Regions from separate parts of the Achromobacter sp. ISS7 genome, predicted to be linked through region 2. Evidence: predicted binding sites of a transcription regulator. Region 2 holds the regulator's gene; the other holds the start of a gene.
The links. The regulator FNR, encoded in region 2, switches genes on or off when oxygen is low (the NO sensors DNR and NnrR bind a similar motif). The targets are predictions, from matches to a motif close to TTGATNNNNATCAA.

Region 1: a site for FNR is predicted at 4,365-4,378, ahead of AC1HFW_RS09465 (ribonucleoside triphosphate reductase). Genes of this name have one in related genera too.

What each region holds. Positions count from the first base shown of each region.
Region 1 is NZ_JAWRZD010000001.1:2,107,960-2,115,455, reverse strand. It holds gene AC1HFW_RS09480 (aminotransferase-like domain-containing protein) at 1-1,280, shown strand, start outside; gene AC1HFW_RS09475 (anaerobic ribonucleoside-triphosphate reductase activating protein) at 1,271-2,062, opposite strand; gene nrdD (anaerobic ribonucleoside-triphosphate reductase) at 2,028-2,210, opposite strand; gene AC1HFW_RS09465 (ribonucleoside triphosphate reductase) at 2,276-4,276, opposite strand; gene AC1HFW_RS09460 (DUF3325 domain-containing protein) at 4,416-4,766, opposite strand; gene AC1HFW_RS09455 (PepSY-associated TM helix domain-containing protein) at 4,763-6,373, opposite strand; gene AC1HFW_RS09450 (Bug family tripartite tricarboxylate transporter substrate binding protein) at 6,557-7,496, opposite strand, start outside.
Region 2 is NZ_JAWRZD010000001.1:2,958,099-2,965,594, forward strand. It holds gene AC1HFW_RS13270 (S-layer protein) at 1-550, shown strand, start outside; gene clpB (ATP-dependent chaperone ClpB) at 666-3,272, opposite strand; gene AC1HFW_RS13280 (gamma-glutamylcyclotransferase family protein) at 3,425-3,856, shown strand; gene fnr (fumarate/nitrate reduction transcriptional regulator Fnr) at 3,980-4,708, shown strand; gene AC1HFW_RS13290 (hypothetical protein) at 4,723-5,925, shown strand; gene AC1HFW_RS13295 (MFS transporter) at 6,156-7,457, shown strand; gene AC1HFW_RS13300 (carboxymuconolactone decarboxylase family protein) at 7,495-7,496, opposite strand, start outside.

The sequences.
Region 1 (7,496 bases), 850 kb from region 2:
ACGCCAAGAACACCGTGGTGGTGGCGTTCGAGATGCTGGTGGCGCGCGGCCTGGTGGAACCGCGCCGCGGCTCGGGCTTCTACGTGCTCGATACCGGTCCGGCGCAGCGCGCCGCCGACGAGGAACCGGGCCAGTTGAGCCGCGCCATGGACATCGTCTGGCTGATGCGCGAGCAGCTCAAGACCCAGCCCGACGCCATCGCCGCTGGCGACGGTTTCCCGCCGGTGGAGTGGCTGGCCGACATGCGCATGGACCGCTATCACCAGAAGGTGGTGCGCACCGGCCTGGGCACGCTGTTCCGTTATGGCAGCCGCTTCGGCTACGCGCCGCTGCGCGAGAGCCTGGTGCGCAAGCTGGGCGACGTCGGCATCAGCGCGGCGCCATCGCAATTGGTGCTGACGCATGGCGCCAACGAGGCCATGGACCTGGTGATCCGCTACTTCCTGCCACCCGGCGCGGCGGCGCTGGTGGACGATCCGGGCTATTACCCGCTGTTCGGCAAGCTCAAGCTGGCCGGGGTGCGCATGCTGGGCGTGCCGCGCCTGTCGGACGGTCCCGACCTGGTGGCGCTGGAAGCGTTGTTGCAGCGCGAGAAACCGCGCCTCTTTTTCACCCAGTCGCTGGCGCACAATCCCACCGGTTCGGATATCTCGCCGGCCAAGGCCTACAAGCTGCTGCAGCTGTCCGAGCGCTACAACCTGATCGTGGTGGAGAACGATCCGCTGGCCGACTTCAAGCCGACCTCGGCGGTGCGGCTGTCGGCGCTGGACCAGCTGGAACGCACGGTCTACATCGGCAGTTTCTCGAAATCGTTCTCGGCGGCATTGCGGGTGGGCTTCATCGCCTGCGGCGCGGGCCTGGCCAGCGACCTGGCGGACCTGAAGGCGCTGGTGCATTGCAGCAGTTCGGAATACTGCGAACGGATGGTCGATGTGATGCTGCGTGACGGCCACTACGAGCGCCACCTGGTGCGCCTGCGCCAGCGGCTGGAGGCGGCCACCGGCGATGCGTTGCGGGTGCTGGATTCGCTGGGCGCCGCGGTCTACACGCGGCCCACCAGTTCGCTCTATCTGTGGGCGGCGTTTCCCGGCATCGACAATTCGCTGGCGCTGGCCGAGGACCTGATGCCGGAGAAGGTCATCATGGCGCCGGGCCGCGTGTTCAGCGTCGACCCGACGGCGGCCTCGCCCTGGTCGCGCTGCAATGTGGGCGCGGTGGCGTCGCCGCGCTTTCATGCCGCGCTGGCGGCGCGCCTGGGCCGCGCTGGCGCTCAGCGGTAGGCGAATTCCTCGAACCAGCCGCGCAGCATGGCCTGCGCCTGCGGGCCCAGCAGCCGCGCGGGCGGGGTGCTGGGGCAGCTGCGCGCGCCTTGCACCGCGAAGCGCTTGACGCCGCGCCGCGCCAGTTCGCGCGCCAGGCCCAGCAGCCGGGTTTCGTCGAGCCAGTCGGGATGCCAGGTGATGCGGCATTCGAAGTCCACGCCGGCCGTCAGCAGCTGCGTCAGGCAGGCCTGCGCCGGGCGGTGCGAATCGCGCCGGCCGGTGATGTCGTCATAGCCTTGCGCGTCGGCCTTGATGTCCAGGCCGACCCAGTCCAGGTAGCGCAGCACGTCGGCCAGGCGCAGCGGATAGATGCCGGCCGTGTGCAGGCCGATGCGGTAGCCCATGCGCCGCGCCTCGCGGATCATCGACGGCAGGCGCGGTTCGCTCAGCGGCTCGCCGCCCGAGAACACCACGCCGTCCAGCAGGCCCTGGCGGTTTTCCAGGAAGGCGCGCACGTCGCGCCAGTCATAGCGCGCGTTGCGCGTCTGCAATTCGGGGTTGTGGCAGTAGTGGCAGCGCCACGGGCAGCCGGCAATGAAGATGACGGCGGCCAGCGTGCCGGGCCAGTCCACGGTGGAGAAGGGCGTCAGCCCCCCCACCGCCGGGGAGTGGCGCGGCAGCGGCTGGGCCGCCGGCCGCGGCGGCGCGGCATGGGCCATGCGCGGCGGATGGCGGGCGGGGGCGGCCTTGCGGCCGCCGCCCGCTTCAGGCACGTTGTTCGACGAAGAAGCGGCGTTCATTGAATTCGCCTTGTTTGCCGGTATTGAAGGAAGACACGGGGCGGTGGTAGCCCATGACGCGGGTCCAGACTTCGCAACGCACGCGCTGGCTGTCGTCCAGGCGCAGCGCCTGCGGGGCGGCGGCTTCGGGGGAGATCACGGTTTGCATAATGGCTCCTGGGGGAAAGGCCGGGCGGGGATCGCCCGGGGAAAAAAACGCGGTGGGCGGCGATATCAGGCCGGCGCGCAGCACGAGGCCTGCTTGGCCAGCAATTCGGCGTCGCACTTCGGGCAGAACTCGTGGTGCCCGGCCAGATAGCCGTGGTTCGGGCAGATCGAGAACGTCGGCGTGACGGTGATGTAAGGCAGCCGGAAATTCGACAGCGCGCGCCGCACCAGCTCTTTGCAGGCGCTGGCCGAGGACACGGCCTCGTTCATGTACAGGTGCAGCACGGTGCCGCCGGTGTACTTGCCCTGCAGCGCTTCCTGCAAGGCAAGCGCCTCGAACGGATCGTCGGTGTGGCCCACCGGCAGCTGGCTGGAGTTGGTGTAGTAGGGCTGGGCCTCGGTGCCGGCCTGCAGGATGCCGGGATAGCGCTTGCGGTCCTCGCGGGCGAAGCGGTAGGTGGTGCCCTCGGCGGGCGTGGCCTCCAGGTTGTACAGGTGCCCGGTCTCTTCCTGGAACTCGGTCATGCGTGCCCGCACCCGGTCCAGCAGCCGCACCGCCAGCGCGTGGCCGGCCGGCGTGGTGACGTCCTCGGCGTCGTCGCTGAAGTTGCGGATCATCTCGTTGATGCCGTTCACGCCCAGCGTGCTGAAGTGGTTGCGCAGGGTGCCGAGGTAGCGCCGGGTGTACGGGTACAGGCCCTGGTCGATGTAGCGCTGCACCACCTTGCGCTTGGTTTCCAGCACGTCGCGGCCCATGCCCAGCAGCAGGTCCAGGCGCGCCATCAGCGCGGCCTCGTCGCCGCGGCAGGTATGGCCCAGCCGCGCGCAGTTGACGGTCACCACGCCCACCGAACCGGTCTGCTCGGCCGAGCCGAACAGGCCGTTGCCGCGCTTGAGCAGCTCGCGCAGGTCCAGCTGCAGGCGGCAGCACATGGAGCGCACCATGTGCGGCTCCAGGTCGGAATTCAGGAAGTTCTGGAAATACGGCAGGCCGTAGCGCGCGGTCATTTCGAACAGGCGCTCGGTGTTGGGGTGGTCCCAGTCGAAGTCGGGCGTGATGTTGTAGGTGGGGATCGGGAAGGTGAACACGCGCCCCTTGGCGTCGCCGGCCATCATCACCTCGATGTAGGCGCGGTTGATCATGTCCATCTCGGTCTGCAGGTCGCCATAGGCGAACGGCATTTCCTCGCCGCCGACGTAGGGGATCTGCTCCTTCAGGTCGGCCGGGCAGGTCCAGTCGAAGGTCAGGTTGGTGAACGGCGTCTGCGTGCCCCAGCGGCTCGGCACGTTGAGGTTGTAGATCAGCTCCTGCATGCACTGCTTGACCTCGGTGTAGGTCATCGCGTCGCGGCGGATGAAGGGCGCCATGTAGGTGTCGAACGAACTGAAGGCCTGGGCGCCGGCCCATTCGTTCTGCAGCGTGCCCAGGAAGTTGACGATCTGGCCGATGGCCGCCGACATGTGGCGCGGCGGGGTGGCCTCGATCTTGCCGGGGATGCCGTTGAAGCCCTCGGTCAGCAGCTGGCGCAGCGACCAGCCGGCGCAATAGCCGCTGAGCATGTCCAGGTCGTGGATGTGGATGTCGCCGTCGCGGTGGGCCTGGCCGGCCTCGGGCGTGAAGACGTTGGAGAGCCAGTAGTTGGCGGTGACCTTGCCGGCCACGTTCAGGATCAGGCCGCCCAGGCTGTAGCCCTGGTTGGCGTTGGCGTTGACGCGCCAGTCGCGCTGTTCGAGGTATTCCTCCATGGCGCTTTCCACGTCCACCAATGTGTGGCGCAGCGCGCGCAGGCGGGCGTGCTGTTCGCGGTAGACGATGTAGGCCCGGGCGGTGCGCCAGTAGCCGGCCTTGACCAGCGTTTCCTCGACCTGGTTCTGGATGGTCTCCACGCCGGGGCAGACGTTGCCCTCGGCGGCCAGCGCCGCGATCACCGCGCTGGCCAGTCCCTGCGCGACGTCGGCGTGCAGTTCTCCGGTGCTGCGGCCGGCGGCGGCCAGCGCCGCCGCGATCTTGTCGCGGTCGAATGCGACGACCCGGCCGTCGCGCTTGAGGATGTGTTGGAGTTGCATCGCTGACACCATATGTTGTGGGGTAGAAAAACTCTACCACCACCTATGGTGTCGAAAGTCCGTCCGCCGAGGCGTTTGTCAGCCTGGCTTGATGCCGGTCAAACCGCGCCGGCCGGGCCGGCGCGGGCGCAATGCGGCCCTAGAAACCGAAGCCGACCCCAGCGATCGAGATCACCACCGCCAGCGCGGCGGTGCACATCGCCGGGCGCGGCGACCAAGACAGCATGCCGACCCACAGCAGGGCGCCGGCCGACAGCCAACCCAGCCAGGCCACCACGCCGACGGTGTTGCCCCACAGGCCGACGCAGGGCAGCAGCGCCAGCAGCAACAGCAGGATGCCGGCGGCGCGCAGCACGCGGGTATGGCTGGCGGAGGGATCGCGGCCCCACACCTGGTCGTAGTGGCGCGGCATCGCCAGGCTCAGGCAGGCCATGCCCGAATAGGTCAGCAGCAGCGCCATGGCGATGCCGAATGCGTCGTTGAGATTCATGCCGTGGCTTCCTGGGGCGGTCGGGCGTTGCGCGGCGGCGGCGCCGACAGCGGTTTCCGGTGCAATCGTAGCGCAGCCCAGCCGGCCGCCAGGCCCGTGGCCACGGCGGTGAGCTCGACGCCGGCGCTTTCCCAGTCGCCGCGCGCGATCTGCGCCAGCGGATGGTCGCCCAGCGTCAGCAGCGACAGCAGCGGCAGCAGCAGGCACAACGCCGACAGCAGGCCCAATTGCCAGATCCACGCGCGCCGCGGCGCGCACAGCCAGGCGTGGGCCAGCGTCAGCGCCCAGACGATGAAGAAGGCGCGCAGTTCCCAGCCGGCGCGCTGCGGCAGCGACACCGGCAGCAGGCGGTTGGCCCACAGGTAGGCGACGCAGGCGATCGCCAGGCCGGCCAGCGCGGCCACGTTCAGGCCTTCGATCAGGCGGTAGACGCGCGCGGTGGCGGCGCCGAATTCGTTGCCCATCTTGTTGCGGCGCTTGACCATGAACAGCACCGCGCCGGTGCCCATCATGGCGGTGCCCGCCAGGCCGCACAGGAAATACAGCCATTGCATCGCCAGCCCGCCGAACTTCACCATGTGCAAATCCGACATCACCTGGCGCGTCAGCGGCGCGGCGCCGCCGTGCACGCCGCCCGGCATGCGCATGCGCAGCAGCTCGCCGGTGGCGGCGGAGAACTCGGCCATGCCGGTGGTGCTGCTGATGTGGGCGCGCATGTCCGCGTCCTCGTTCCAGCCATAGACCGCGATGCGCATGGCGCCGTCTTCGGGGTTGTTGATGACGATGGCGCGGGCGCTCTGGCCGATCATCTGCTCGGCGCGCGCCACGATCGGTTCCAGCGGCGGCACCGCCAGCGGCGTGCCGGCGCGGGCCGGGCGGTCTTCGCCCATCAGTTCCGCCAGGTATTGGCGCGAGGCCTCGGCGCCCGAACCGTAGGCGGCGGTGACCGGCGCGGGCATCAGCGTCACGCTGGAAATCACGATGCCGGTGTAGGCGATCATGAACTGGAAGGGCAGGGTCAGCACCGCCGTGGCATTGTGCGCGTCGAGCCACGAACGCTGGCCCTTGCGGGCGCGGAAAGTGAAGAAATCCTTGAAGATGCGCTTGTGCGTCACCACGCCCGAGACCATCGCCACCAGCATCGCCATGGCCGCGAAGGCCACGATCCAGACCCCAAGCGGCTGGGCGTGCAGGTTGTAGTGGAAGTCGACGAAGTGGGCGCCGCCAAGCGTGGCGCGCGCCGCCGCGTGGTCCGCCTCGTCCAGTTCCTGGCCGGTCTCGGGGTCGAGCTCGGCGTCGGCGTATTCGCCGTTCTGGTCGAACCAATAGGCCACCAGGCCGTTGTCGTGATGGCGGTTGACCGGCCAGATCTCCCACATGCCGGCGCCCGGATGCTGGCGCGTCATGTATTGCACCGCCAGGTCGAGGCGGCGGGCGCGGTCCACCTGGACCGGCTCGCGCGCCGCGGCCGCGGCTTCGGCGGCGTGGTGCTCCGGCGTCATCCAATGGGTGATGGCCTCGGAAAACACGGCCAGCGTGCCGGTCAGGAAGACGGCGAACAGCAGCCAGGAAAACCACAGGCCGACCCACGTGTGGAGCCAGGCCATGGACAAGCGGAAACTGGGTTTCAGAACGAGCCTCTTTCTTTTTTCGATCCGGCTGCGCAGGAGCACAGGGATCTTTTATTGAGAATGGTTCTGATTTTAGTCGAAATGGGGTCGGAGTAGGACCATTCCGAAATGCATACGCCGGCGAACCCTGTTGAAGGGCCGCCGGCGCCGGCCAGCGCCTCAATCCAGCTTGATGTTCGCGCGCCGGCCCACTTCGCCGAAGGTCCGCAGTTCCTGCTCCATGCGCGCCGTGAAGGCCGGGCCATCCAGGTAGACCGGTTCGAGCGCCAGGTCGTTGACGGCGCGTTGCACCTGCGGATCGCGCATGATGTCCGCGACCGCGTGGTTCAGCGTCTGCAGCACCGGCGCCGGCGTGCGGGCCGGCGCCACCAACCCGTACCAGCCCACCATCGAGACGCCGGGCAGGCCGCTTTCGATGAAGGTTGGCACGTCCGGCAGCTGTGGCACGCGGTGTTCGCCGGTGACGGCCAGCGCGCGCACCTTGCCCGCCTTGACCTGCGGCGCGGCCGAGGACACGGTGTCGATGCCGAGCGCGACTTCGCCGCCGATCAGCGCGGTGATGAATTGCGCGCTGCCCTTGTACGGCACCGGCGTCATCCGGGCGCCAGCGGCCTCGGCGAACATTTCGCCCACCAGGTGCGGCGCCGATCCCGGGCCGAAGGTGCCGTACATCAGGCCGCCGCTGGCGGTCTGGCGCCGCGCCAGCTCGGCGGCCTGCTGCGCGGTCTCGGCGGGCAGGCTGTTCTGCACCAGCAGCACCACCGGCGCCAGGGCCACGATGGCGATGTGCTCGAAGCTGCGGCGCGGATCGTAGGGCAGGTTGGGCTTGAGCGCCGGCAGCACGGTGTAGGTGGTGCTGCCCGACAGCATCAGCGTGTAGCCGTCGGGCTGGGCCTGCGCCACGGCATTGGCGCCGATGACGGTCGACGCGCCGGGCCGGTTTTCGACGATCACGGCCTGGCCCAGCTTGCCCGACAGCCGGTTGGCCAGCAGGCGGGCCACGGCGTCGGTGGCGCCGCCGGGCGTGAACGGCACCACCAGCTTGATGGGCTGTTCGGGATAGGCGGCATGCGCGGCGGGGGCGGCTTGCAAGGCCAGG
Region 2 (7,496 bases):
CGACCTGATCGACGCGCTCGAATTCCAGGCGCAGGGCGCCTCGGGCACGGCGCAGATGGGCGGTGAGCTGACGGCGGCCAAGGGCGAACAGGTGGAAGTCACCATCCGCTTCCGCAGCCCCGACAGCAACCACTACGAGTACCCGATCGAAAGCGGCAACCCCACCTACGTCAAGCCGACCGTGCACCACGTCGATCTGATCGTGGGCGACGTCGGCGCGCGCGCCACGGCCGGCACGCCGGCGTATGACAACGCCACCAACTCCAGCACCCGCGTGCTGGGCCGCTACACGCGCAACGACTGGACCGTGGACAAGGACGGCTACAACGTCATCAAGGTCAAGGTGACCGCCGACAAGAGCCAGTACCTGCGCCTGCGCGGCACCAACCTGGCGCCCGACGTGGCCGGCGAAACCGCCAACGGCGAGCCGCTGCCGGACGCCAAGGTCGACCTGGCCGACAACGCCGCCCGCTTCAACGCCATCAACGCGCGCAACTACAACGACCTGTGGTTCTACTCGAACCCGGTGTTCGTGACGGTCAAGCAGTAACGCCGTTGCCGTCCATGCGACCCAGGCCGCATGGACAATGAAAAAGCCCCGCGGGCGATTGCCTGCGGGGCTTTTTTCTGCACACGCCCAAGCGGAATGGGCGACGCGCTTGCGTTTACTGCAACGTGCGCGTGAACACGAACTTGCCGTCGCGCCAGTCCACCGGCACCACGTCGCGCGGACCGAACTGGCCTTCCAGGATCAAGCGCGCGACCGGGTTCTCGATCTGCTGCTGGATGGTGCGCTTGAGCGGACGCGCCCCGAACACCGGATCGAAACCGTCGCGGGCCAGTTCCGCCAGCGCGGGCTCGGTCACCTCCAGGCGCATCTCCTGCTTTTCCAGGCGCTCGGCCAGGCGGCGCAACTGGATGCGGGCGATGGACTCGATGTGCTGCGCTTCCAGGCCGTGGAACACCACCACTTCGTCGATGCGGTTCAGGAACTCGGGCCGCAGCGTCTGCTTGAGCTCGCCCCAGACCACTTCCTTGACCACGTCGTACGGCTGGCCGGCCAGCGTCTGGATGTGCTGCGAACCCAGGTTGGACGTCATCACGATGACGGTGTTGCGGAAGTCCACGGTGCGGCCCTGGCCGTCGGTCAGGCGGCCGTCGTCCAGCACCTGCAGCAGCACGTTGAAGACGTCCGGGTGGGCCTTCTCGACTTCATCGAGCAGCACCACGCTGTACGGCTTGCGGCGCACGGCCTCGGTCAGGTAGCCGCCCTCTTCGTAGCCCACGTATCCGGGCGGCGCGCCGATCAGCCGCGCCACCGAATGCTTCTCCATGAATTCGCTCATGTCGATGCGGATCATGTGCTCTTCGGAGTCGAACAGGAACTCGGCCAGCGCACGCGTCAGCTCGGTCTTGCCCACGCCGGTGGGGCCCAGGAACAGGAACGAGCCATACGGCCGCGACGGATCCGCCAGGCCCGCGCGCGAACGGCGGATGGCATCGGACACCAGGCGCACGGCCTCGTCCTGGCCGACCACGCGCTTGTGCAGGTATTCCTCCATGTGCAGCAGCTTTTCGCGTTCGCCCTGCATCATCTTGGACACCGGGATGCCGGTGGCGCGCGACACGACCTCGGCGATTTCCTCGGCGCCGACACGGGTGCGCAGCAGGCGCGGCCGGCCTTCGCCGCCCTCGGCTTCCTCGGCCGCCTCGGCCGCGCCCACTTCGGCGGCCTTCAGGCGCGCTTCCAGGTCGGGAAGCTTGCCGTACTGCAGCTCGGCCAGCTTGTCGAACTGGCCCTTGCGCTGCAACTCGGCCATCTCGGCGCGCACGCTGTCGATTTCTTCCTTGATGGCCTGGGTGCCCTGCACCGCGGCCTTCTCGGCCTTCCAGATTTCCTCGAAGTCGTTGTACTCGCGTTGCAGCTTCTCGAGCTCGTCCTCGATCACGCCCAGGCGGCGCTTGGAGGCGTCGTCGGTTTCCTTCTTGACGGCCTCGCGCTCGATCTTGAGCTGGATGATGCGGCGGTCGAGCTTGTCCATCACTTCCGGCTTGGAATCGATTTCCATGCGGATGCGGGCGCCGGCCTCGTCGATCAGGTCGATGGCCTTGTCGGGCAGGAAGCGGTCGGTGATGTAGCGGTGCGAGAGTTCGGCCGCGGCCACGATGGCCGGGTCGGTGATCTCGACGCCGTGGTGGATCTCGTAGCGTTCCTGCAGGCCGCGCAGGATGGCGATGGTGGACTCGACATCGGGTTCGTCGACCAGCACCTTCTGGAAGCGGCGTTCGAGCGCGGCGTCCTTCTCGATGTACTTGCGGTATTCGTCCAGCGTGGTGGCGCCGATGCAATGCAGCTCGCCGCGCGCCAGCGCCGGCTTGAGCATGTTGCCCGCGTCCATCGCGCCCTCGGCCTTGCCGGCGCCGACCATGGTGTGCAGCTCGTCGATGAAGACGATGTTGCTGCCGTCGTCCTGCGACAGTTCCTTGAGCACCGCCTTCAGGCGCTCTTCGAATTCGCCACGGAACTTGGCGCCGGCCAGCAGCGCGGCCAGGTCGAGCGACAGCACGCGCTTGCCGCGCAGGGTCTCGGGCACTTCGTCGTTGACGATGCGCTGCGCCAGGCCTTCGACGATGGCGGTCTTGCCCACGCCGGGTTCGCCGATCAGGACCGGGTTGTTCTTGGTGCGGCGCTGCAGGATCTGGATGGTGCGGCGGATTTCGTCGTCGCGGCCGATCACCGGATCGAGCTTGCCCTGGCGGGCGCGCTCGGTCAGGTCCATGGTGTACTTGGACAAGGCCTCGCGGTTGGATTCGCCTTCGGCGCCGGATACGTTTTCACCGCCGCGCACGGCGTCGATGGCGGCCTCGAGGGCCTTTTTCTGCAGGCCCGCTTCGCGCAGGATGCGGCCGGCCTCGCCCTTGTCGTCGGCCAGGGCCAGCAGGAACAGCTCGCTCGCGATGTAGGTGTCGCCGCGGCGCGCGGCTTCCTTGTCGGTGCGGGTCAGCACGCCTTGCAGGTCGCGGCCGACCTGGACGTTGTCGTCGCCCTGCACCTGGGGCAGCGCCTTGAGCGCGGCGTCCAGGGCCGGCTGCAGCCGGTTGACGGCCACGCCGGCGCGCGCCAGCAGGCTGCCGGCGCCGCTATCGGCGTCGGACAGCAGCGCCGACAGCACGTGGACGGGCTCGATGTAGGGATGATCGTTGCGGGCGGCCAGACTCTGAGCGTCGGCCAGGGCTTGCTGGAACTTGGTAGTCAGTTTGTCGAATCGCATAATGGTCGTTGTGGCTTGTTGGTGAGCCTGACCGATACGCGCCGGCGGGCTCGATGACCTGAATATGCGGCCGGATGCGAGTATTTCAATACCTCGCCGGCCTCATGGCTTTATGTCCGTGGACACATCCGCGTGCAGCAACAATCTGAACTATGAGCATATACGTTTTTGTCTACGGCACGCTACGCGCGGGCGAAATCAACGACCTGGCGCAGGCCGCCGCCCGCCGCGGCCTGCCGCCGGCCCGCCACGTGGGCGCGGCCACCGTGCCCGGCATGCTGGTGGATTTCGGCGACTGGCCCGGGTTGCTCCCGGTGGCCGACGGCCGGCGGGTGCGGGGCGACATCTACGAGGTCGACCCGGCCCTGGTCGCCCTGATGGATGAGATCGAGGAGTACGCGCCCGGGCGGCCCGGCTGCTTCGTGCGCCGGCCGGTGCTGGCGCGGCCGCTGGCGCCCGGCGCCGCCCCGGTGGCCTGCGAGTATTACCCCATCGACCCGGCCTGGCGCGGGACGGCGGCGGACATCGACGGCGACGACTGGGTCGCCTACCGCCAGGCCCGTCCGGCCCGGATGCCGCCGTAGGAATGCGCTGCAAAACGCCCCGTAAGACACCCGTAGTAACAACGGACTACAATGGAGACCTGTCTTCACGCTTTAAGCCCCTCCAGGCTACCCGCCGGGTCCGGGCACTATAAAGGTCATCGTATGCAAAAACGGGTTCCCGTTGCCCCTGATGCCGCCCACTGTTCCACGTGTATGTTGGGCCACGTGTGTGTCCCGGTCGGGATGGCAGCCGCCGAAGTAGAAAAGCTGGACGAACTGGTGAAAGAGCGCGTGCGCCTCGAAAAGGGCAAGACGCTGTATTCGCTGGATCACCCCCTGGACGCCGTCTACGGCGTGCGCTTCGGCAGCCTGAAAACGCAGCTCGAAGACGCCACCGGCCAGATCCAGATCACCGGCTTCCACCTGCCCGGCGAGATCGTCGGCATGGACGGCATGCTCGACGGCAAGCACGTCTCGGCCGCCGTCGCCCTGGAAGACTCCGAAGTCTGCGTGATCCGCCTGAACGAAGTCGACCGCGTGGCCACCCACCTGCCCTCGCTGCAGCAGCAGTTCCGCCGCCTGATGAGCCGCGAGATCACGCGCTCGCACCAGATGCTGGCGTCGCTGGGCTCGATGCGTTCCGAACAGCGCCTGGCCGCGTTCCTGCTCAACCTGTCGCAACGCTATGCGTCGCTCGGCTACTCGTCGACCGAATTCGTGCTGCGCATGAGCCGCGAGGAAATCGGCAACTATCTCGGCCTGACGCTGGAAACGGTCAGCCGGCTGTTCTCGCGCTTCGCGCGCGATGGCCTGATCCGCATCAACCAGCGCGAAGTCCGCATCCTGGACCAACCCGCGCTCAAGCAACTGCTGGGCCACGAGGGCTGCTGACGCCCGCCCGCGCCATGCGCCGCACAGCCGTACCCGGCGCCGCGCAGCCCCATCCGGCGCCGCGCCTGCCGCGCTCGCGCGGCGCCTTGGGCGCGGCGGCGCTGGCCCTGGCGGCCCTGCTGCCCCTGGCGGCGCGCGCGCAGACGCCGCTGCCCGATCCCTACGATTACGACGAGCCCGCGCCCGCCCCCAAGCGCGTGGTGATTCCGCGCTGGCAGACGCTCGAACTGGGCAAGCCCGGCCACCGCTACAAGGTACCGGTCTATGCTAACCGGAACCTGGCGCGCGGCGACCTGAGCGATATCAAGCAAATCGTGATCGTGTTCCATGGGGTCAAGCGCAACGCCGACGCCTATTACGAAACCGTCGCCACGGTGCTGGCGGCCAACCCGGCGCGCGCCAACGACACCCTGATCCTGGCGCCGCGCTTCGTCGGCGTGATCGACTCGGGCTACGCCGGCATGGCGGCCTGGCGCAAGTCCAGCTGGGAAGACGGCGAGGACAGCGTGCAGGCCAATGGCCGGCCGGCGCCGGTCAGCTCGTTCCAGGTGATCGACGACCTGCTGCGCAGCCTGGACGACCGCAAGCGCCTGCCGACCCTGGCCGGCATCGTGCTGGCCGGCCACTCCGGCGGCGCCCAGCTGGTGCAGCGCTATGCCGTGCTGAACCAGATCGACGGCCCGCTGCGCCGCGACGGCATCGCCGTGCGCTACGTGGTGGCCAATCCCTCGTCCTACCTGTATCTGACCAAGGAACGCCCGCGTCCCGACGGCAAGGGCTACGCGCCCTACGAGCGCGGCATCTGCCCCACCTACAACCAGTACAAGTACGGCACCGACAAGCTGCCCCCGTTCGCGCAGGAAACCGACGACACGCGCCTGTTCATCCGCTACGCGGCGCGCGACGTGACCTACCTGCTGGGCGGCGCCGACAACAATCCCGAGCATCGCCTGCTGGACAAGACCTGCGGCGCCGAGGCCCAGGGCGCCACCCGGCTGGCACGCGGCACCGCCTACCTGCAATACGAGCGCATCGTCGCCGCGCGCGGCAACCGGCCGGTGACGCTGCACCGCGCCGGCTTCGAAGTGACCGGCGTCGGCCACGAGAACAAGGGCATGTTCAGCTCGGTCTGCGGCGCGCGCGCGCTGCTGGGCGAGAACGCCCTGGCGCCGGCCGGCGCGGCCGCCTGCACGGTGATCGAGCCGCCGCGCAAGTAGGGCGCGCGCCCCACTCAACGCAACCGCCAGACCCGCCAGGAAAGCCGCGCGGCCCCGTGCACGGCGCAATGCGCCGCGAGCCGCATTCCGCGCCAGGGGCCGCAAGCCGCGTGCCCGACTCGCGATCATTGTTGACACCAAGCTGAACAAATATCCCGGACGCGCGCGGGGGTGCATTTTCGCGCCGGCAGGCGCAAGATAGGCGGGTACCGTCTCCGTGGAAGACAGATATGAGCCAAGCGTATCTCGACATGCCCGACGCCAAACGCCGCATCAAGGCGATCTTCGTCGGCTCCATGGGCAACCTGGTCGAATGGTATGACTTCTACGCCTATACCGCCTTCGCCCTGTACTTCGCCCCCGCCTTCTTCCCCTCGCACGACCCGGTCGTGCAGCAGCTGAACGCCGCCACGCTGTTCGCCGCCGGCTTCATCGTGCGGCCGCTGGGCGGCTGGCTGTTCGGCCACCTGGCCGACCGCCACGGGCGACGATTGTCGCTGATGGTCTCGGTCGGCATGATGTGCGTCGGCTCGCTGATCATCGCGGTCACGCCCACCTACGCGTCCATCGGGCTGGCGGCGCCGGCGCTCCTGGCGCTGGCGCGGGTCATCGAGGGCCTGAGCCTGGGCGGCGAATACGGCGCCAGCGCCACCTACCTCACCGAGATCGCCGACCCGGACCACCGCGGCTTCTATTCCAGCTTCCAGTACGTCACGCTGATCGGCGGCCAGCTCTGCGCCATCCTGGTGCTGCTGTTGCTGCAGAACGTGTTCCTGACGCACGAGCAATTGGTGGAATGGGGCTGGCGCATTCCGTTCGTGATCGGCGCCATGCTGGCCATCATCACCGCCGTCATGCGGCGCGACATGCCCGAGACCGATTCCTACAAGCAGGCCAGCCAGAGCAAGCCCAAGACCAGCTCGTTGCGCGGCCTGCTGCGCTATCCGCGCGAGGTCGCGATCGTGGTCGGCCTGACGGCCGGCGGCACGGCGGCGTTCTACACCTTCACCACCTACATGCAGACCTTCGTGCGGCAGACCGCCGGGTTCTCCGACATCGTCACCACCTACGTGATCGCCGCGTCGCTGATCTTCGCGCTGATCCTGCAGCCGCTGTACGGCGCGCTATCCGACAAGATCGGGCGCAAGCCGCTGCTGGTGTTCTTCGGCATCGCCGGCGCGCTGCTCACCGTGCCGCTGCTGATGACGCTGTCGCACACGCGCTCGCCGTTCATCGCCTTCCTGCTGATCTGCGCGGCCTGGATCTTCACCGCCGGCTACACCTCGATCAACGCGGTGGTGAAGGCCGAGCTGTTCCCCACCAACATCCGCGCCACCGGCGTGGCGGTGCCCTACGCCATCACCGTGTCGATCTTCGGCGGCACGGCGCCGGCCATCGCGCTGTGGTTCAAGCAGCAGGGCCACGAAGAGTGGTTCTACTACTACCTGGCGGGCGTGATCTTCATTTCGCTGCTGGTGTACGCGACCATGCGCGACACCAAGCATCAGTCGGCCATGCACCGGCACGATTGACGGCGCCTGCGCGGCGCATGGCCGGCGCGCCCTGGCGTC